4 regions of the Streptomyces sp. SudanB25_2051 genome follow, and region 2 is predicted to be linked to each of the others. Evidence: riboswitches for the same ligand, from Rfam matches in the RefSeq annotation. Region 2 holds a riboswitch; each other region holds the start of a gene.

The links. Region 2 has a riboswitch for cyclic di-AMP ahead of ACSUPT_RS22725 (M23 family metallopeptidase). Riboswitches for the same ligand answer to the same signal wherever they lie in the genome.
Region 1: it holds a riboswitch for cyclic di-AMP, as region 2 does, so the genes downstream of both, ACSUPT_RS01825 (transglycosylase SLT domain-containing protein) here and ACSUPT_RS22725 (M23 family metallopeptidase) in region 2, are expected to answer to the same signal.
Region 3: it holds a riboswitch for cyclic di-AMP, as region 2 does, so the genes downstream of both, ACSUPT_RS11225 (transglycosylase family protein) here and ACSUPT_RS22725 (M23 family metallopeptidase) in region 2, are expected to answer to the same signal.
Region 4: it holds a riboswitch for cyclic di-AMP, as region 2 does, so the genes downstream of both, ACSUPT_RS26120 (M23 family metallopeptidase) here and ACSUPT_RS22725 (M23 family metallopeptidase) in region 2, are expected to answer to the same signal.

Annotation. Positions count from the first base shown of each region.
Region 1 is NZ_OZ186787.1:409,752-414,850, forward strand. It holds gene iolC (5-dehydro-2-deoxygluconokinase) at 1-69, opposite strand, end outside; gene ACSUPT_RS01815 (sugar phosphate isomerase/epimerase family protein) at 392-1,306, shown strand; gene ACSUPT_RS01820 (Gfo/Idh/MocA family protein) at 1,327-2,346, shown strand; gene ACSUPT_RS01825 (transglycosylase SLT domain-containing protein) at 2,544-3,332, opposite strand; cyclic di-AMP (ydaO/yuaA leader) riboswitch at 3,336-3,496, opposite strand; gene ACSUPT_RS01830 (vanadium-dependent haloperoxidase) at 3,931-5,099, shown strand, end outside.
Region 2 is NZ_OZ186787.1:5,065,472-5,070,570, forward strand. It holds gene ACSUPT_RS22720 (M16 family metallopeptidase) at 1-932, shown strand, start outside; cyclic di-AMP (ydaO/yuaA leader) riboswitch at 1,144-1,308, shown strand; gene ACSUPT_RS22725 (M23 family metallopeptidase) at 1,322-2,095, shown strand; gene ACSUPT_RS22730 (GntR family transcriptional regulator) at 2,318-2,995, shown strand; gene ACSUPT_RS22735 (HPr family phosphocarrier protein) at 3,369-3,650, opposite strand; gene ACSUPT_RS22740 (bifunctional acetate--CoA ligase family protein/GNAT family N-acetyltransferase) at 3,736-5,099, shown strand, end outside.
Region 3 is NZ_OZ186787.1:2,542,355-2,547,453, reverse strand. It holds gene ACSUPT_RS11240 (tetratricopeptide repeat protein) at 1-529, shown strand, start outside; gene ACSUPT_RS11235 (cytochrome P450 family protein) at 526-1,797, shown strand; gene ACSUPT_RS11230 (transglycosylase family protein) at 1,892-2,914, shown strand; cyclic di-AMP (ydaO/yuaA leader) riboswitch at 3,176-3,346, shown strand; gene ACSUPT_RS11225 (transglycosylase family protein) at 3,350-4,036, shown strand; gene eno (phosphopyruvate hydratase) at 4,485-5,099, shown strand, end outside.
Region 4 is NZ_OZ186787.1:5,932,190-5,937,288, forward strand. It holds gene ACSUPT_RS26115 (tyrosine-protein phosphatase) at 1-207, opposite strand, end outside; cyclic di-AMP (ydaO/yuaA leader) riboswitch at 946-1,108, shown strand; gene ACSUPT_RS26120 (M23 family metallopeptidase) at 1,111-2,028, shown strand; gene ACSUPT_RS26125 (SGNH/GDSL hydrolase family protein) at 2,181-2,957, shown strand; gene ACSUPT_RS26130 (MBL fold metallo-hydrolase) at 3,098-4,357, shown strand; gene ACSUPT_RS26135 (Dps family protein) at 4,626-5,099, shown strand, end outside.

The DNA.
Region 1 (5,099 bases), 4.7 Mb from region 2:
CCGCGGGGGCTCGGGCATCGGCGCGGCAGCGGCGGCGGCTTCCGGGGCGGTGGGGTCGGGCTCGGGCATGCGGGTCGCTCCTGGGGCCTTCGGGGCGGTCGGGGCCGGGGTGCTTCAGGTGTCCTCCCCCGGACGGGCCGCTCCCATCCCCGTGCCCGCCGCGTCGCGGCGAGGTGGCGGTCGGACGGACCACACGGGCCCCGTTCCCGGCATCATGCCGATAGGGTCGGCGCCCACCGCGCACCAACACCGCCGACACCCGCCGGCACCCGCCGATCGCACCGCCGCGGGCACCCGCCGGCACGCACGGCACGGCGTCCCAGCCGCCCGCCGCGCGCCCGCCCGATGAGGCCCCGTCAGCGAACCGGGAGCCGCGCCGAAAGGACCGCTCATGGACACCGCAGGCACCCCGTCCCTCGACCGCATCAGGATCGGCTCCGCCCCGGACTCGTGGGGCGTGTGGTTCCCCGACGACCCGGGGCAGGTGCCGTGGAGGAGGTTCCTGGACGAGGTCGCGGAGGCCGGGTACGAGTGGATCGAGCTCGGCCCGTACGGCTACCTCCCCACCGACCCCGCCGTGCTCGGCGACGAGACCGCGCGGCGCGGCCTGAAGGTCTCCGCGGGCACGGTCTTCACCGCCCTGCACCGCGGCCCCGCCGTCTGGGACGCCACCTGGGAGCAGGTGAGCCGGGTCGCGGAGCTGACCCGCGCGATGGGCGCGCGGCACCTGGTGGTGATCCCGTCGTTCTGGCGGGACGACAGGACCGCCGAGCTCGTCGAGCCGCCCGAGCTGACCGCCGCGCAGTGGGCGGACCTGGCGCGGGGCATGGAGCGGCTGGGGCGCGAGGTGCGGGAGCGGTACGGGCTCGGCATCGTCGTCCACCCGCACGCCGACACGCACCTGGACACGGAGGAGCACGTCGAGCGGTTCCTCGACGCGACCGACCCGGAGCTGGTCTCCCTGTGCCTGGACACGGGGCACTACGCCTACTGCGGCGGCGACAGCGTGAAGCTGATCGAGACGTACGGGGAGCGGATCGGCTATCTGCACCTCAAGCAGGTCGACCCGGCCGTCCTGGCGGAGGTCGTGGCGGAAGGCGTGCCGTTCGGTCCCGCCGTGCGGCGCGGGGTGATGTGCGAGCCGCCGCACGGGGTGCCCGCGCTGGAACCGGTGCTGGCGGCGGCGCAGGGCCTCGGCGTGGACCTGTTCGCCATCGTCGAGCAGGACATGTATCCCTGCCCGCCCGAGCGGCCGCTGCCGATCGCGGCGCGCACCCGCGGGTTCCTCCGCTCGTGCGGCGCCTGAACCGGAAGGAGAACGGGACCATGACACGAGGCGGGACGCTCGGCGTGGCCGTCGTCGGGGCGGGGCGGATGGGCGCCGACCATGTGCGCCGCATCGACCGGGTGATCAGCGGGGCGCGGGTGGCCGCCGTCGCGGACGTGGACGGCGAGCGGGCCAAGGCGGTCGCGGACGCGGTCGAGGGCTGTACGGCGTACACGGACCCGGCCGCCGCGATCGGCGCGCCCGGCGTGGACGCCGTGCTGGTCGCCTCTCCGGGCGCGGCGCACGAGGCGGCGCTGATCGAGGCGCTGGGGCGGGGCCTGCCGGTGCTGTGCGAGAAGCCGCTCACCCCGGACGCCGCGTCCGCGCTGCGCGTGATGCGGGCGGAGGAGCGCCTGGGGAGGCGGCTGGTGCAGGTGGGGTTCATGCGCCGGTACGACACGGAGTACACGCGGCTGAAGGCGCTGCTGGACGGCGGCGGTCTCGGGCGGCCGCTGATGCTGCACCAGCGGCACCGCAACGCCGCGTCGCCGCCCTGGTTCACCGGGGAGATGCTGCTGGCGGACTCGGTGGTCCACGAGATGGACGCCACGCGATGGCTGCTGGGCCAGGAGATCACCGCGGTGACGGTGATGCGGCCGAGGCCGTCGGGGAACGCCCCGGAAGGCGTGGACGACCCGCAGTTCGTGGTGTTCGAGACGGACGGCGGGGCGCTCGCGGATGTGGAGATCTACGTCAACTGCCGCTTCGGGTACCAGGTGCAGGCCGAGGCGGTGTGCGAGAACGGCACCGCGCGGATCGGCGAGGCGCACGGGATGCTGGTCAACACGGGCGGCCGGTGGGGCGGCCCGATCGCGCCCGGCTTCGAGGAGCGGTTCGAGGACGCGTACGACCGGCAGGTGCGGGCCTGGGTGGACGCGGCGCTGCGCGGTGAGGTGACCGGGCCCGGCTGCTGGGACGGGTACGCGGCGGCGGCCGTCTGCGAGGCGGGCCTGCGCTCGCGCGCGGAGGGGCGGCGCGTGGAGGTGGAGCTGGTGGAGCGCCCGGCGCTCTACGGCTGAGGGGCGCGGCACCGCTGCGGGCGCCCGGCGGAGCCGGTGCCACGGCAGGGGCGCGCCGGCCGGCGGGGCCGTGCCGGTCCCCGGTGGTACGGCCCCGCTCCCCCGGCGGGGCCGTATCGCCGGGGAGGCCGCGGCGCCCGCGGGGCACCCGGCGGGCCGGTCGGTCGGCGCGTCGGGTGCCCCGCGGGCGGTCGGGGTCAGTACGGGCCGTTGACGTTGTCGATGGAGCCGTACCGGTCGGCGGCGTAGTTGCACGCGGCCGTGATGTTGGCGACCGGGTCGTACGGGTCGAACGGCGTACCGGGCACGTGGTAGGCGCGGAACGTGGGGTCGATCACCTGGAGGAGGCCCTTGGAGGGCGTACCGGCGGCGGCGTTCGAGTCCCAGTTGTTGATCGCGAGCGGATTTCCGGAGGACTCGCGCATGATGTTGCGGTGAATTCCCTCGTAAGTGCCGGGAATTCCGCGCTGGGCCATGATGTCCAGCGATTCCTTGATCCAGCCGTCGAGGTTGTCGGCATAGGACTTCACGGCGGTCTGGACGACGGCGGTGCGGGCGGCGGAACGGTCGGCGCGGACGGCCGTGGAACGCTCGGCGGCGGCCTTCGCCGCGGCCGGGGCCTTGGCGCCGACGGTGAGCTTCAGACCCGGACGGATGAGTGACGGGTTGTCACCGATGGCGTTCTTGTTGTCCGCGTAGAGCTTCTTCCAGCCGCCGCTCAGGGAGTGCTCGGCGGCGATGCCGGAAAGGGTGTCGCCGGCGACCACGGTGTGCGTGACGGTCTTGGCGGCCTTGACGGCGGCGGGCGCCGCGGCGGGCGCCTGGGCGGCGACGGAGATCGCGGCGGGGGCCGCGCTCGGGGCGGCGGAGGCGGTGGCCGCGCCGGTCAGGGGCAGGGCGAGGGCGGCTCCGCCGGTGCTCGCGACGACGAGTCCACGGCTGAGGCGGCTGCTCTTGGGGCGACGGTGCTTACCCTGTGCGGGCATGGGGCGTTTCCTCTCCGACGCCTGCGAGGTGAGCTGTCGGGTTCGGGCTGGAGATGCCCGGCCGCGGTCGCCCGCGACTTCACCCCAAGCCGTTCCGGATGACCGGAACGGCGGCTTACCTGGTTCCCCCGCTCCTGCCGAGCGTGAATGTGTGAGTGCTGGAGCCCGGAAGGCGGCAGGATTCGGCGTTCCCTCCGGAATGACGGTGACCGTAAACGACATCCGCGGGGCGGAACAAGGCCGGGAATTTCCCGCGAAGATCCATTTCCGGGGCCGGTGGCGGCGAAATTCCGTACCACCGCGCGGCGTACGCGCGATTTCCCCTCCGGACCGCCGTGACCGACATCACGGATTACGGGCGGCGGTGGCGTTGCCCTCACCACACCGCAAAATTGCGCCAATTGACCACCAGTCGGCAAATCTCACAAACACCCCAAATCAGACATAGGTCCGGAGTCGCCTCCGTTCGGGTGGACCCGGCGCCCGGACGGGCGCGCGACCCGCCGGCAGCGGTTGCGGTTCCCGCCCCGGCCGCGAGGGTGAGGATGTCGCAAACTGACCAAACAGGGGCGAAATCGTGCATAAAACACCACTGAGGATGTCACCGCGCCGGACCCTCCTCGCCGCAGCCGCGCTGCTGGGGCTGACCGCCACCGCCGCCGCGGTCCCGGCGTCCGTCGCACAGGCGGAACCCGCCGTCTCGGCGCCCGGCGCCGTCATCGCCGACTGGGCCCGGCTCACGGGCGAGGTCGTCGACCCGGAAGGCAAGTCGAACTCGTCGGAGACGTCCGTCTGGCACGCCGTCGTCTCGGCGGGCATGTACAACGCGGTCGTCGGCATCGAGGGCCGCTACGAGCCGTACCGCTGGAGCGAGCGGGGGCCCGGTTCGGCGTCCTCCGTGGCCGCCGCCGCGACCGCCGCCCACGACGTGCTGCTCCACTACTTCCCCCAGGCCGAGCCGAAGCTGGAGAGCGCCTACGCCGCCTCGCTCGCCGAGGTGCCGGACGGGCCCGCCGAGAAGGCCGGCGTGGAGTTCGGCCGCCGCGCGGCGGCCCACATGGTCGCGCTGCGCAAGGACGACGGCTTCGGCGCCCAGGTCCCCTTCACCACCTCGCCGGCCCTCGGGGTGTGGCGGCCCACGCCGCCCGCGCAGCAGCCGTTCACCAGTTCGTGGCTGGGGCGTCTGCGCCCGATGCTCATCGAGCGGCCCGACCACTTCCGGCCCGCGGCGCCTCCCGCGCTGACGTCCGCCCGCTATGCCGCCGACCTGATCGAGGTGAAGGCGGTGGGCGCGAAGACGAGCACCGTGCGCACCGCGGAGCAGACGGAGACGGCGCGCTTCTTCACCACCGTGGACCTGCAGGGCGCCCTGGCCGACCGTGCCGAGCGGCACGGCCTCGACCTGGTCGACACGGCCCGCCTCTTCGCCGCCGTCAACACCGTCCAGGTGGACGCCGCCATCGCCGCGTGGGACGCCAAGCTGCACTACGGCTCCTGGCGCCCCGTCACCGCGATCCGCGAGGCGGAGAACGACGGCAACCCGCTGACGGAGGCCGACCCCGCGTGGGAGCCCTTCCTCGTCACCCCCTCGCACCCCGACTACCTCAGCGGGCACACCACGACCGCGGGCGCCCTGGTGCGGACGCTGACGACCCTGTCGGACCGCCCCGACCTGGACCTGCGCGTCACGTCGGTCATGATGAAGAAGACCCGCCACTACCACGTTCCCGACCACTACACGAGTGACGTCGAGGGCGCCCGCATGTG
Region 2 (5,099 bases):
CGCACGAGACGGCCAACCCGGCGCGGCGCGCCGCCAAGCAGCTCTACGCGGAGCTGTTCCCGGCGGCCTCCCGGATGTCCCGCCCCCGCCAGGGCACCGAGGACACCGTCGCCCGGATCGACGCCGCGGCCGTACGGGCCTTCTACGAGGCCCACGTCCGCCCCGCCTCCGCGACCGCCGTCGTGGTCGGCGACCTGACCGGTGTCGACCTGGACGGACTGCTCCGCGACACGCTCGGCGCGTGGACCGGCGACGCCCCCCGCCCCGGCACCGCGTCGCCCATCACCGCCGACGACACGGGCCGCGTGGTCATCGTGGACCGGCCGGGCGCGGTGCAGACGCAGCTGCTCATCGGACGCATCGGCCCGGACCGGCACGAGCGCGTGTGGCCCGCGCAGGTCGTCGGCACCTACTGCCTCGGCGGCACGCTGACCTCCCGTCTGGACCGCGTCCTGCGCGAGGAGAAGGGCTACACGTACGGCGTGCGCGCCTTCGGCCAGGTCCTGCGCTCCATGCCGGACGGCACGGGCGCGTCGCTGCTCGCCATCAGCGGCTCCGTCGACACGCCCAACACCGGTCCCGCGCTGGACGACCTGTGGAAGGTGCTGCGCACCCTCGCGGCCGAGGGCCTCACCGACGCCGAGCGCGACGCCGCCGTGCACAACCTGGTGGGCGTGGCGCCCCTCAAGTACGAGACGGCGGCGTCCGTCGCGGACACGCTCGCCGACCAGGTCGAGCAGCACCTGCCGGACGACTTCCAGGCGCAGCTGTACCGGCGCCTGGACGCGACGGGCACGGTGGAGGCGACGGCGGCCGTCGTCAACGCCTTCCCGCCGGACCGCCTGGTCACCGTCCTCGTCGGCGACGCCGGCCAGATCAAGGCGCCCGTCGAGGCGCTGGGCCTGGGCGAAGTGACCGTCGTCACGGGCTGATTGACACGGTGTACGAAGGGGAACCCCGCCCTCCGCACGCGGAGGGCGGGGTTCCCCTTTCTCACGGACTTATGTCCGATTTGCTGGAGAGGCGGGGGATCTGTTCTGTGGCGTGCGCTACAAAAAACCGTGTCCGTTTGGTGATTGAAAGATCAGCGGCATAGCGTCTTGGTCGCTGTCCGCCCGCTGTACTCGCCGCACCCGCGGCATCGGGCAGCGATCGCCGAATCCCCGTCAGGCGCGAGCCTGGGGAGCCGGGGACCCACCACGTCCCCTGGGGTGAATCGGGCGCCTTCGCACCACGCGGAGGGGTCCGTAGGAGACCTTCCTGCTCCGAACCCGTCAGCTAACCCGGTAGGCGAGAGGGAAGGAAAGGACACGTCCACTTCATGGCGTTCACCCGTTCCACCGGGAAGCACCGTGCCCCGAGCCGTATGAGCCGCAGGAGCGCCCACGTCGCCGGCGCCGCCGCCCTGGCCACCTCCGGAGTCATCGGAACCCTCACCTCCCCGGCGTTCGCCGCCGACGCCGAGCGCGCCGCGTCGCTGGAGGACACCGGCGTCAACCAGGCCATCGCCGGCTACGAACTGGCCGACCAGGTCGAGGACCAGGCCGCCGCCCAGGAGCTGGCCGCCGAGGTCGCCGAGCGCCAGGCCATGGCCGAGATGGCCGCCGAGCGCCAGGCCGAGGCCCGCCTGGAGGCCGCCCGCGCGGCCGAGGAGCGCGCCTCCCGCGAGGCCGAGCGCAAGCGCCTCAACTCCTTCCAGCTGCCCGTGGCCGGCTCGTACGTCTCCACCGGCTACCAGTCGGGCGGCGCGCTGTGGTCCTCCGGCAGCCACTCGGGCGTCGACTTCCACGCCCCGTACGGCTCCACCGTCGTCTCCGTCGGCCGCGGCACGGTCGTCGAGGCCGGCTGGGGCGGCGCGTACGGCAACAACGTCGTGATCCGCATGCACGACGGCACGTACACGCAGTACGGCCACCTCGCCTCCGTCAGCGTCTCGGTCGGCCAGACCGTCATGCCCGGCGAGCAGATCGGCGTCTCCGGCTCGACCGGCAACTCCACGGGCCCCCACCTCCACTTCGAGGCCCGCACCACCGCCGAGTACGGCTCCGACATCGACCCGGTCTCCTACCTCCGGGCGCGCGGCGTCAACGTCTGACCCACCCCGCTTCCGCGAAGGCCCCGGCTTCCAGAGCCGGGGCCTTCGCGCGTCCGCGTGTTCTCCGGCTCCCCGCGTCGGCCAAGAATCGACCATGAATTCCCGCCCGGTATCTCAAAATCTGCCGCGTTGCCATAGAGTCACCGAACAACGTCGAACTGATGGGTGTCGCGCGGAAAAACCGCGTGGAAATCGGCGGGCGGAGCGATTCGGAGGTCGGTCATGCGCGTTCCGGCGCACTCGGTGTGCACGGCGATCCGGGCGGATATCGTCTCCGGGGTGCTGGCGCGCGGCAGCCGCCTCACCGAGGAGCAGCTCGCCCGCCGCTACGGGGTCTCGCGCGTCCCGGTCCGCGAGGCGCTGCGCACCCTGGAGTCCGAGGGCTTCGTCGTCTCCCGCCGCCATGTCGGCGCGTGCGTCGCCGAGCCGACCGAGCAGGACGCCGCCGACCTGCTGGAGATGCGCGTGCTGCTGGAGCCGCTGGGCGCCGCCCGCGCGGCGCAGCGGCGCACCGAGGCCCATCTGAAGGTGCTGCGCGGCCTGGTCCGCCTCGGCCAGGAGCGGGCCCGCCGCGGCCGGAGCGAGGACCTGCGCTCACTGGGCGACTGGTTCCACGAGACGCTCGCCCAGGCGTCGGGGAGCCCCGGCCTGACCGCGCTGCTCGGCCAGCTCCGCCACAAGATCGCCTGGATGTACGCGGTCGAGGAGCCGGCCCGCCCGGCGGACGTGTGGGCCGAGCACGGCGCCATCGTCGACGCCGTGGCGCGGGGCGACGCCGAGCGCGCCAGGACGCTCACGGCCCACCACGTGGAACGGTGGCGCGGCGCGCACCGGCTGCGCCGCGCGGAGCGTGTGAGGGGTACGCAACATCCCGTACACAGCGCGGGAGCGCGGAATTAACACGCGGGCCGTATACAAGGGGCAGCGGAATAGTCGGTGCCTTTTCCCGCTGCCCGTAAAGCCGGGTAAGGCCGGCGTTCGGGAAGGCGGCTCCCCGGAAGGCGGGCTGCCCGGATAATGCGCCGACCGGTATCTCCCTGAAGGCGTGCCAGTCGGAAAGGGCCTCCGCCTGGAATGGGGCGCCGGCGGGAATAGCCCGCCGACGGTAAGGCGCGTCCGAAAATCCCCGTGTCCGCAAAGCCTGGTGTCCGCAAAGCCCGGTGCAGCGAAAGCCCGAAGCCCGAAGCCCGAAGCCCGCGAACGCGGGCGCGTAAGCAAAGAGCCGCACCCCCGTGGTCCGGGCGGTGCGGCTCCTCGGTGCCGGCGGCGGCCGTCAGACGGTCTCGGGGAGCTCCTCGAGACCCTCGGCGACCAGCTTCGCCAGGCGGTCCAGCGCCACGTCCGCGCCCTCGGCGTCCGAGGCGAGAACGATCTCCTCGCCGCCCTGCGCGCCCAGGCCGAGCACCGCGAGCATCGACGCGGCGTTGACCGGGTTGCCACCGGACTTGGCGATCGTCACCGGGACGCCGGAGGCCGTGGCGGCACGGACGAAGATGGAGGCGGGGCGGGCGTGCAGGCCCTCGGCCCAACCGACGTTGACGCGGCGCTCAGCCATGGTGTTGCCCTTCAAGTGCTAGCGGTTGTCTAGACCAGTGTCTCATGTCCGGCGCGGTGCCGGAACGGCGCCGTACCCTTGCCCCATGCTGAACCCGTCCGACCAGTCGGCGCACTCGGCGCACGCGTACCCCGACCACTGGGAAGCCGATGTGGTGCTCCGCGACGGCGGCACCGCGCGGATCAGGCCGATCACCACGGACGACGCCGAGCGCCTGGTCAGCTTCTACGAGCAGGTCTCGGACGAGTCGAAGTACTACAGGTTCTTCGCCCCGTATCCCCGGCTCTCCGCCAAGGACGTGCGTCATTTCACCCACCACGACTACGTGGACCGGGTCGGTCTGGCCGCGACGATCGGCGACGAGTTCATCGCGACGGTCCGCTACGACCGCATCGACGCCCTGGGCCGCCCCGCCACCGCCCCCGCCGACGAGGCCGAGGTCGCCTTCCTCGTGCAGGACGCCCACCAGGGGCGCGGCGTCGCCTCCGCCCTCCTGGAGCACATCGCCGCCGTCGCCCGCGAGCGGGGCATCCGGCGGTTCGCCGCGGAGGTGCTGCCCGCCAACACCAAGATGATCAAGGTGTTCACGGACGCCGGCTACACCCAGAGGCGCAGCTTCGAGGACGGCGCCGTACGCCTCCACCTGGACCTGGAGCCCACCGACCGCTCCCTGGCCGTGCAGCGCGCCCGCGAGCAGCGCGCCGAGGCCCGGTCGGTGCAGCGGCTCCTCGCGCCCGGCTCCGTCGCGGTCGTCGGCGCGGGCCGCGCGCCCGGCGGCGTCGGCCGCACCGTCCTGCGCAACCTCGCCGATTCCGGGTTCACCGGCCCCCTCCACGCCGTCAACCGCGCCCTCCCGGACGAGGCGGCCACCCTCGACGGCGTCCCCGCCCACCGCTCCCTGGGCGACGTCGGCGGCGACCCCGTCGACCTGGCCGTCATCGCCGTACGCGCCGAGCACGTCCCGGACGCCGTCGCCGACTGCGGCGCGCACGGCGTGCGCGGCGTCGTCGTCCTGTCCGCCGGGTACGCCGAGAGCGGCCCCGCGGGGCGGGAGCGCCAGCGCGCCCTGGTGCGGCAGGCCCGCTCGTACGGGATGCGGGTCATCGGCCCCAACGCCTTCGGCGTGATCAACACCGCGGACGGCATCCGGCTCAACGCCTCCCTCGCCCCGCAGCTGCCCGCCACCGGCCGCATCGGCCTGTTCACCCAGTCCGGCGCCATCGGGATCGCCCTGCTGTCCGGGCTGCACCAGCGCGGCGCCGGGGTGTCGTCGTTCGTCTCGGCCGGCAACCGCGCCGACGTCTCCGGCAACGACCTCCTCCAGTACTGGTACGAGGACACCGACACGGACGTGGTCCTGCTGTACCTGGAGTCCATCGGCAATCCCCGCAAGTTCGCCCGGCTCGCCCGGCGCACCGCCGCGGTCAAGCCGGTCGTCGTCGTCAAGGG
Region 3 (5,099 bases), 2.5 Mb from region 2:
GACATGGGATCTGGCCCTTGCCCAGGGTGAGCCGCGCGTCACCACACTGGCCACCAGGTATTTCCGACACCACGCCAAAGCAGGCGACTCCGAGGCCATGTACCGCCTGGCCCGCCTCACCGACGACGAGGAGTGGCTTCGCAAGGCCGCCGACGCGGGCCACACGGCCGCCGCCGCCGACCTTGGCGGCGCCCTGGCCGACCGGGGCGATACGCGGGAGGCGATCCGGTACCTGGAGAAGGCCGCCGAGGCGGGCGACGCACGCGCCATGACCCGGCTGGGCAGGCTCCTGCAGATCCAGGCGACGACGTGGCTGGCCAGGGCGGCCGCCGCGGACGACTCGGAGGCGTACCTGTACACGCAGGCGTTCACGGTGGCCAATCCGCAGGCCGGTTTCCTGCTGGCCCGCCTCCTGGAAGAGGAGGGCAGGGAGAAGGAGGCCGCGTTCTGGATGCGCTGGGCCGCCCACGCCGGGCATCCGGGTGCCGTGGAGGCGGTCGGCGGCGGGGCGGATACCGTCGAGGGGTGAACGCCGTGAACGACCCCGCCACGCCCCCCGAGCTCTTCACCTGGGAGTTCGCCACCGACCCGTACCCGGCGTACGCCTGGCTGCGGGAGCACGCGCCGGTGCACCGCACCCGGCTGCCCAGCGGGGTCGAGGCGTGGCTGGTCACCCGGTACGCCGACGCGAAGCAGGCGCTCGCGGACCAGCGGCTCAGCAAGAACCCCGCGCACCACGACGAGCCCGCCCACGCCAAGGGCAAGACGGGCATTCCGGGGGAGCGCAAGGCGGAGTTGATGACGCACCTGCTGAACATCGACCCGCCGGACCACACCCGGCTGCGGCGGCTGGTGTCGAAGGCGTTCACCCCCCGCCGGGTCGCGGAGTTCGCGCCGCGCGTGCAGGAGCTGACGGACCGTTTGATCGACGGTTTCGCTACAAAAGGCGAGGCCGACCTGATCCATGAATTCGCCTTTCCTCTCCCCATTTACGCGATTTGCGACATGCTCGGGGTGCCCGCCGAGGACCAGGACGACTTCCGGGACTGGGCGGGTCAGATGATCCGGCACGGCGGCGGCCCGCGCGGCGGTGTCGCCCGGGCCGTGAAGCGGATGCGGGCGTATCTGGTGGACCTGATCCACCGCAAGCGCGGGGACCTCGGCGACGACCTGATCTCCGGGCTGATCCGCGCCTCCGACCACGGCGAGCACCTCACCGAGAACGAGGCCGCCGCGATGGCGTTCATCCTGCTCTTCGCGGGCTTCGAGACGACCGTGAACCTCATCGGCAACGGCACGTACGCGCTTCTGCGCAACCCCGCCGAGCGGGCCCGGCTCCAGGCGTCGCTGGCCGCGGGCGAGACGGACCTGCTGGCCACCGGGGTGGAGGAACTCCTGCGCTACGACGGGCCGGTCGAGCTGGCGACCTGGCGTTTCGCGACCGAGCCGCTCAGCGTCGGAGGGCAGCGGATCGAGGCGGGCGACCCCGTCCTCGTCGTCCTCGCGGCGGCGGACCGGGACCCGGAGCGGTTCGACGACCCGGACACCCTGGACCTCGCCCGGCGCGACAACCAGCACCTCGGGTACGGGCACGGCATCCACTACTGCCTCGGCGCGCCCCTCGCGCGGCTGGAGGGGCAGACCGCGCTGGCCACCCTCCTGACCCGCCTGCCCGACCTGCGCCTCGCCGTCGAACCGGACGAACTGCGGTGGCGCGGCGGGCTCATCATGCGCGGGCTGCGCACCCTTCCGGTGGCCTTTACACCGGAAAAAGCTGACGCTACGTCAAGTCTGTGATGTTCGCGTAATCTCCGCTGCACCGACTTGTGACTGGCGTTCGAATGCCGCTACGTTCACCGTCACCTCAGCAGTCACGCGAAAGGTCCAACGCATGCGCTCCGGGAACGGACGACACCGTCGACCCCGTCAAGCTCCCGCCCTCGTCGTCGCCGCGGGGGTGACCGGATCAGCGATCGCCCTGCCGCTGCTCGGCGCGGGCACCGCGTCCGCCGCCGACGCCGCCACCTGGGACCGCGTCGCCGAATGCGAGACCGGTGGCATGTGGAGTGCCGACCTCGGCAACGGCTACTACGGCGGCCTCCAGCTGTCGCAGGAGACCTGGCAGGCGTACGGAGGCACGGCGTACGCGCCGCGCGCCGACCTCGCCAGCCGCTCCGAGCAGATAGCCGTCGCGGAGAAGGTCTACGCCGCCCAGGGCTCCGCCGCCTGGGAGACCTGCGCGCCCATCGCGAACCTCGGCGGCGCCGGCGAGGAATCCGCCCCGGCGGAGACCGCCCCCGACGCCACGCCCGACGCCACCGCGGACACCGGCACCGGCGGCGAAGCCGCCAAGCCGGCCCCGGACGAGCAGCCCACCACGCCGGACGACGCCCCGGCCGGCACCGAGGGCTCAACGGGCTCCGGCGCGGCGGGCCTGCCCGGCGAGCCCACCGCGCCCGCCACCCCGGACGCGACGGCCTCCCCGACCGCGCCCGCGGCCCCCTCCACCGACCCCACCGCCCCCGGCGACGCCTCCGCGGCCGAGGACGGCACGGGCACCCCCGCGACCGGCACCGGCAAGCACCGCGGCGAACCCGCCAAGGAGGAAGCCGGGGCCGTCCCGACGCTTCCGGGCGGAACCGACGAGACCACCGGAACGGGCAATCCGGCCGAGAGCCGCGAATCCGGCAGGCACGCCTCGCGCGGTGACGGAACGGCACGTACGGGCGACGGGCTCGCCCCGGACGGTACGTACACCGTCCAGCCCGGCGACAACCTCTGGACCATCGCGGACAGCCACGAGCTGCCCGGCGGCTGGACGGCGCTCTACGACGCGAACCGCGAGACCGTGGGTACCGACCCCGACCTCATCCTCCCTGGCCAGAGCCTCGACCTGGGCGCGAACGAGGGGTAGTTACGGGCAGGAATGTCCGTTTCTTCGAAGTGAGACAAGAGTCTCTTTGCCTCAACTCGCGCCCCTGCGCCGCCCGGTCCGTCCGTTTCCGCCCCTACCTGCGCAAACGCCCTTATGGGGCAGGCGCGTAGGGGCGGATTGACCGGGATGTCCGTCTTTGATCTCCGCATGGGTCTGTGCTTACCGTCGATACCGCTCGCCACCGCGGGCCCCGTCCGACCGGTAACGCCGAATCCTGCCGCCGGACGACGGGAACAGTCGACGCATCACGCGCCGTAGGCAGGAGCGGGGGACCCAAGGTAAGCGCCGGGCCCTGCCGTCGAGAGACGGCCGGACCGGCTAGGGGTGAAGCCGCGCGCCACCAGCGCGCGGCCGGGCACTCACCAGGCCCGAACCCGACAGCTCACCTCGCAGGCGTCGGTGAGGAGATTCGCCATGCTGAATTCCGGCAAGGGAAAGCACCGTCGCCCGTCCAAGGCCGTCCGTCTCGCCGCGTTCGCCGGCATCACCGGTGTGGCCGTCGCCGCCCCGCTGATGGGCGCCACGTCCGCCAGTGCCGCGACCGCCGCCGAGTGGGACCGCGTCGCGCAGTGCGAGTCCGGCGGCAACTGGTCCATCAACACCGGCAACGGCTACTACGGCGGCCTGCAGTTCTCGGCCTCCACCTGGGCCGCGTACGGCGGCACGCAGTACGCCCCCACCGCCGACAAGGCCAGCAAGTCCCAGCAGATAGCCATCGCCGAGAAGGTCCTCGCGGGCCAGGGCAAGGGCGCCTGGCCGTCCTGCGGCGTCGGCCTGTCCAGCACCCCGTACGGCGGCGCCCCCGAGCGCACCGCCGAGCAGCCCACCACGCGCAGCGAGCAGCGCACCGCGCCGAAGGCCGAGACGGCGCAGCCGAAGGCCGCCGCGCCGAAGGCCGAGTCGAAGACCGTCACCACCCCGACCGGCGAGAAGGTCGAGAAGGGCGACGGCGAGTACAAGGTCAAGGCCGGCGACACGCTCAGCACCATCGCCGCCGCGAAGGACGTCAAGGGCGGCTGGAAGAAGCTGTTCGACCTGAACAAGGACATCGTCGCCGACGCCGACCTCATCTACCCGGGCCAGCAGCTCCACCTGAGCTGACCCGCCCACCGGGCCGGCGCCCCTGAGCCGGCCCGCCCCCGGCCCGCCCCCCGGGGCCGCCCGCCCTCCGGGGCCGGGCCGCCCGCGCGGGCCGTCCCCCGAGCCGCCCCGGCCCGCCGCGCATCCCCCCGTGCGCGGCGGTCCGGGGCATCGGCCTTCCCGGTACCGCCGCCGAGGTCCTGCGGCCCGGCGCGGGCGGGCTCCCGAGGGGTCGCAGCGCCCCTCCCAAACAGGGGCAAACAACCCCATGGCGGATGAGTGGACGGGTGCTCAGTTCGGTTACCGTCCGGTAGAGATGATGGCCATTCATCCCGGTATGGGTCGCCTTGTACGGTTTTTCGTCCCAGCGGGCGGGCGGTAGCGGGCAGCGGCCCCCCAGCCGGTTAGGCTCTTGCCGCAAGGGTGAAGACCCTGCACTCCACGCGTCACATCCCAGAAGGAGATGCTCGTGCCGTCCATCGACGTCGTCGTAGCCCGGGAAATCCTGGACTCCCGAGGCAACCCCACGGTCGAGGTCGAGGTCGGCCTCGACGACGGCAGCACCGGCCGTGCTGCCGTCCCGTCCGGTGCCTCCACCGGAGCGTTCGAGGCCCTCGAGCTCCGCGACGGTGACAAGGACCGCTACCTCGGCAAGGGTGTCGAGAAGGCCGTGCTCGCCGTCATCGAGCAGATCGGCCCGGAGCTCGTCGGCTACGACGCCACCGAGCAGCGGCTGATCGACCAGGCGATGTTCGACCTGGACGCCACCCCGGACAAGTCCTCGCTCGGCGCCAACGCCATCCTCGGCGTCTCCCTCGCCGTCGCGCACGCCGCCTCCGAGGCGTCCGACCTGCCGCTGTTCCGCTACCTCGGCGGCCCGAACGCGCACCTGCTGCCGGTGCCGATGATGAACATCCTGAACGGCGGCTCGCACGCCGACTCCAACGTGGACATCCAGGAGTTCATGATCGCGCCGATCGGCGCCGAGTCCTTCTCCGAGGCCCTGCGCTGGGGCACCGAGGTCTACCACACCCTCAAGAAGGTGCTGAAGGAGAAGGGCCTGTCCACCGGCCTCGGCGACGAG
Region 4 (5,099 bases), 870 kb from region 2:
GCGGAAGTCGAAGACGGTGTGCAGCCCGAGGGACGCGAGGAACGCCGCGTCCTCCTCCGTCGCGTGCGCCAGGTGACCGCTGCGGAACAGCACCCCCGGCCGCACCCGGCGCCCGTCCACGGTCGGCAGCCCGCCCACGTCGCGGAAATTGCGGACGCCGGTCAGCTCCGGTTCGGCGGTCGACGGGAAGGGCGGCAGCTGCGTCACGGGGGCTCCTCCGTGTCCGGTGTCGGCGACGTCCGCCGACAGGTTGGCGGTCCGACGATACGACATCGCTTCCCCGGTCGGCGTGGCCCGACGCCCGCCCCCACTCCGTCGCCCCGCCCCTTCTCGGGGCCCCCGCGCCGCCCCTTCCCTGGGCCCCCGTGTCACCCCTTCCCTGGGCCCCCGCGCCATCCCTCCTCCCGGCGTCCGTGTCACCCCTTCTCCCACCCCGGCGACACCGCCCCTTCTCCGACCCCGGCGACGCCGCTCCTTCTCCCGGCTCCCGTGCGCCCCTCCGCACCGCCCGGCGCAGGGCCCCCGGGGGCGCCCCTCCGGCGGCCCGCTGCCGTGCCCCGGCCCGCCCGCGCCTCGCGCCCCATCAGGACCCACGATGCGATTACCTCCCACTTGACGAGGAGTTGGGCCGCTGATCACTTAAAGATGCTTCTGTCGCTTCTGTCCGTATTGCTCTGCTACGTCATAACGCGCCCTGGAAACAAGGGAGATGGCCGCCGCCGCGTGAGCAGCGTCATAAAGGTGACGGACCGTGGCCGACGGCGCCGCGCAAAAGCCCTGCGCCGCACGGGAATTCATGATCCGTAATCCACGGAGGGTGACCGCAATTCCCCGGTGAATTCCGCGGAGTGAATGCGCCCGCGCAACCATCCGCTTGTTCCCGTCGTCCTCACTCGTTTACCGTCCCGTTCCAGCCGGGCGGATCGCCGAATCCTGCCGCCGCCCCGGAAATTCGCACCCATCCAACGTGTGGCAGGAGCGGGGGAACCAGGTAGTCCGCCGTGCGGGAATTCCCGTACGGCTCGGGGTGAAGTCGCGCTCGACGCGCGGCCGGACAGCTCCAGTCCGAACCCGACAGCTCACCTCGCAGGCGCCGGAGAGGAATTCGCCATGCCCGCCAAGGGTAAGCACCGCCGTACCAAGTCCCATGCCCTCACCCGCGGTTTCGTCGCCGCCGGTACGGGTGGCGCCGCCATCGCCCTCCCGCTCCTCGGTGCGACCGGCGCGCACGCCGCCGCCCCCGCCGCGGCCCCGGCCGCCGCCCCCGCGCAGACGGCGGCCGTCGCGACCGTCGCCGAGGCGGGCAAGGCCGCCCCGCGCGTCTACACCGTCGTCGCCGGCGACTACCTGGCCAAGATCGCCCACAACAAGAACGTCAAGGGCGGCTGGAAGAAGCTGTACGCCGACAACCGCGAGGTCATCGGCAGCGACCCGGGCCTCATCCACCCGGGCATGAAGCTCACCCTCGGCGCCAAGAACACCGCCAAGAGCCCCGCGAAGGCCGACGACACGCGAGGCGAGCGCGCCTCCCGTTCCGCCGCCAAGACCGAGGCCCCCGCCGAGGCGAAGCCGGCCGCCGAGACCCCGGCCCCCGTGCGCGAGCAGGCCCCCGCCCAGAGCGGCTCCGGCTTCACCGCCCCGGTCTCCGCCAGTGTCACCACGCCGTACCGGGCCTCCGGCTCCATGTGGTCGTCCGGCTACCACACCGGTGTCGACTTCGCCGCCGCCTCCGGCACCAGCATCAAGGCCGTCGGCCCGGGCACCGTCGTCTCCGCCGGCTGGAGCGGCGCGTACGGCAACGAGGTCGTCATCAAGCACGCCGACGGCAACTACTCGCAGTACGCCCACCTCTCCTCCCTCTCCGTCTCCGCCGGCCAGTCGGTCGGCGGCGGCCAGCAGATCGGCCTGTCCGGCTCCACCGGCAACTCCTCCGGTCCGCACCTGCACTTCGAGATCCGCACCGCCCCCGGCTACGGCTCGGACATCGACCCGCTGGCCTACCTCCGCGGCCACGGCGTCAGCATCTGACGCATAACGCACCAAAACGCCACGGCCCGGCCCCCGAAAGGGTGCCGGGCCGTCGCGCGGTGGCGGAGATCACGCCCCGTCAACCCCTCCTTACGGTCGCGTAGGTCACATCTCGGGGTGAATGATGTGCGGCCGTGGCAGACGATTCGACGATGGGGGAGAACGACGTGATCGGGTCGTACACGGCGATCGGCGACAGCTTCACCGAGGGCGTCGGCGACCCGGGCCCGGACGGCCGCTTCGTCGGCTGGGCCGACCGGCTCGCCGTCCTGCTGGCCGACCGGCTTCCGGAGGAGCACGAGTTCCGGTACGCCAACCTCGCCGTACGCGGCAGGCTCCTGGACCAGATCGTGGCCGAGCAGGTGCCCCGCGCCAAGGAACTCGCCCCGGACCTGGTGACGTTCTGCGCCGGCGGCAACGACATCATCCGACCCGGCAGCGACCCCGACGACGTGGCCGAGCGCTTCGAACGCGCGGTCGCCGACCTGAGGTCCGTCATCGGCACCGTCGTGGTGACCACCGGCTTCGACACCCGCGGCGTGCCGGTCCTGCGCCATCTGCGGGGCAAGGTCGCCACGTACAACGGCCATGTGCGCGCCATCGCCGACCGGTACGGCTGCCCGGTACTCGACCTGTGGTCGCTGCGCTCCGTGCAGGACCGCCGCGCCTGGGACCAGGACCGGCTCCACCTGTCGCCCGAGGGCCACACCCGGGTCGCGCTGCGCGCCGCCCAGGTCCTCGGCCTGGAGGTCCCGGCCGACCCCGACCAGCCGTGGCCGCCGCTCCCGCCGCGCGGCACGCTGGAGGTCCGGCGCGACGACATCCAATGGGCCCGCGAGTACCTCGTGCCGTGGATCGGCCGCCGGCTGCGGGGCGAGAGCTCCGGCGACCGCATCTCCGCCAAGCGCCCCGACCTGCTGCCCCTGTAGCGGCGGGGCGGCGGCCGCGCGGGTCCCCGGAGCGCAGGGCGCGGGACGGGGACCCGGGCCCGGCGGGAACGGAGCGCGGAGCGCGGGCGTTGTCGTACCGTCCGCTCATAATGGAGGGGACCCGAGCCCCTGGAGGTGCCGTGACCGGCGACGACCCCCTCGTACGGCTGCGCGCCCGCCTCCGCGCCCTGCGCCCCGCCGCCTTCGGCGCCGACCCCGCCGGCGAGCGGCTGGCCCGCATCCGGCGCTCGCCGCACTTCGCCGACGGCGCGTTCCGCAACCCCGGCGCCACCCGCCACCGCCCCTCCGGCTCGGCGGTGGAGTTCACGAAGACGTACTTCCGCAAGGAGGAGCGCGTCCGGCGCGCCCCCGCCCGGACCATACCGCTGCACCCGGCCACGGCCGCCGACCTGGCCCGGCCCCCGGCCTCCGGGCTGCGCCTGACCTGGACCGGCCACTCCAGCGTGCTCGCCGAGATCGACGGCGCGCGCGTCCTGTTCGACCCCGTGTGGGGCGACCGCTGCTCGCCCTTCGCCTTCGCCGGCCCCAAGCGGCTGCACCCCGTCCCGCTGCCCCTGGCCGCGCTCGGCCCGGTCGACGTCGTCGTGATCTCCCACGACCACTACGACCACCTCGACCTGCCCACCGTCCGGGCCCTCGCCGGCACGGACACCCTCTTCGCCGTCCCGCTGGGCGTCGGCGCCCACCTGGAGCACTGGGGCGTGGCCCCCGCCCGGATCCGCGAGCTGGACTGGAACGAGTCCACCGAGGTGCGCGGCATCCGCCTCACGGCCACCCCGGCCCGCCACTTCTGCGGCCGCGGCCTGCGCAACCGGCAGCACACCCTCTGGGCGTCCTGGGCCGTCGCCGGCCCCGAGCACCGGATCTACCACAGCGGCGACACGGGCTACTTCCCCGGCTTCCGCGACATCGGCGCCCAGCACGGCCCGTTCGACGCGACGATGATCCAGATCGGCGCGTACTCGGAGTTCTGGCCCGACATCCACATGACACCGGCCGAGGGCATGCGCGCCCACCTCGACCTCCAGGGCGGGCGCCCCTCCGGTGTGATGCTGCCGATCCACTGGGCCACGTTCAACCTGGCGCCCCACCCGTGGGCCGAGCCGGGGGAGTGGTCGAAGGACGCGGCGGAGGAGGCCGGGCAGTCCGTCGCCCTGCCGCGGCCCGGCGAGCCCTTCGAGCCCGCGGTGGCCGTGCCCGCCGAGCCGTGGTGGCGCGCGGTGTCGACGCCCCTCGACCACCCGTGGCGCGACTCCGCCGAGCCGCCGCTCCCGTCCTCCGAGGAGACCGCCCACCCGACGCGGGGCTGGCCCACGAGCGGTGAGGACCGGGGGCCGTACCCCTCCACCGGCACACGGCCCCGTACGCGTCCCCGGTGACGAGGCCGCCCGGCGCGCCGCCGCCGGGCCCGTGACGAGGCCGCCCCGGTCCCGTGCGCGCCGCTGACCAGGACGTACGGACCCGCGTCCCGGGGCGCCCCCGTCCCGCGGCCGCTCCTGCTCCGAACCGGTGAGAAGGGCCGGGACGGGCGCGCGGGTGCGGTCGGATCGCCGCGAGCGGTGGTTGTCTGCTCCCTCCGACCCCGCACGCGCAAGGAGCGCCGCCGTGCCGCCAGAGCCCGCAGACATCGCGTACACCATCCCCGGAATGGACGTCCGGGACAGCCAGGACATCATCGAGCTGCTGCAGATGCGCCTGCACTCGCTCAACGACCTCCACCTGACCCTCAAGCACGTCCACTGGAACGTCGTCGGCCCCCACTTCATCGCCGTCCACGAGATGATCGACCCGCAGGTCGACCAGGTGCGTGCCATGACCGACGACCTCGCCGAGCGGATCTCTACGCTCGGCGGCGAACCGGTCGGCACCCCCGGCGCGCTGGTGGAGCGGCGCACCTGGGACGACTACTCGATCGGACGTGCCGAGGCCATCGAGCACCTGGGGGCGCTTGACCTCGTGTACACCTCCGTGATCAGGGAACACCGGGAGGCCATGCGCGCCACCGAGTCCTCGGACCCGGTCACCCAGGACATGCTCATCGAGCAGCTGCGCGGCCTGGAGCTCTTCCAGTGGTTCGTGCGCGCGCACCTGGAGTCCAGCGGCGGGCGGCTCAGCACCCGC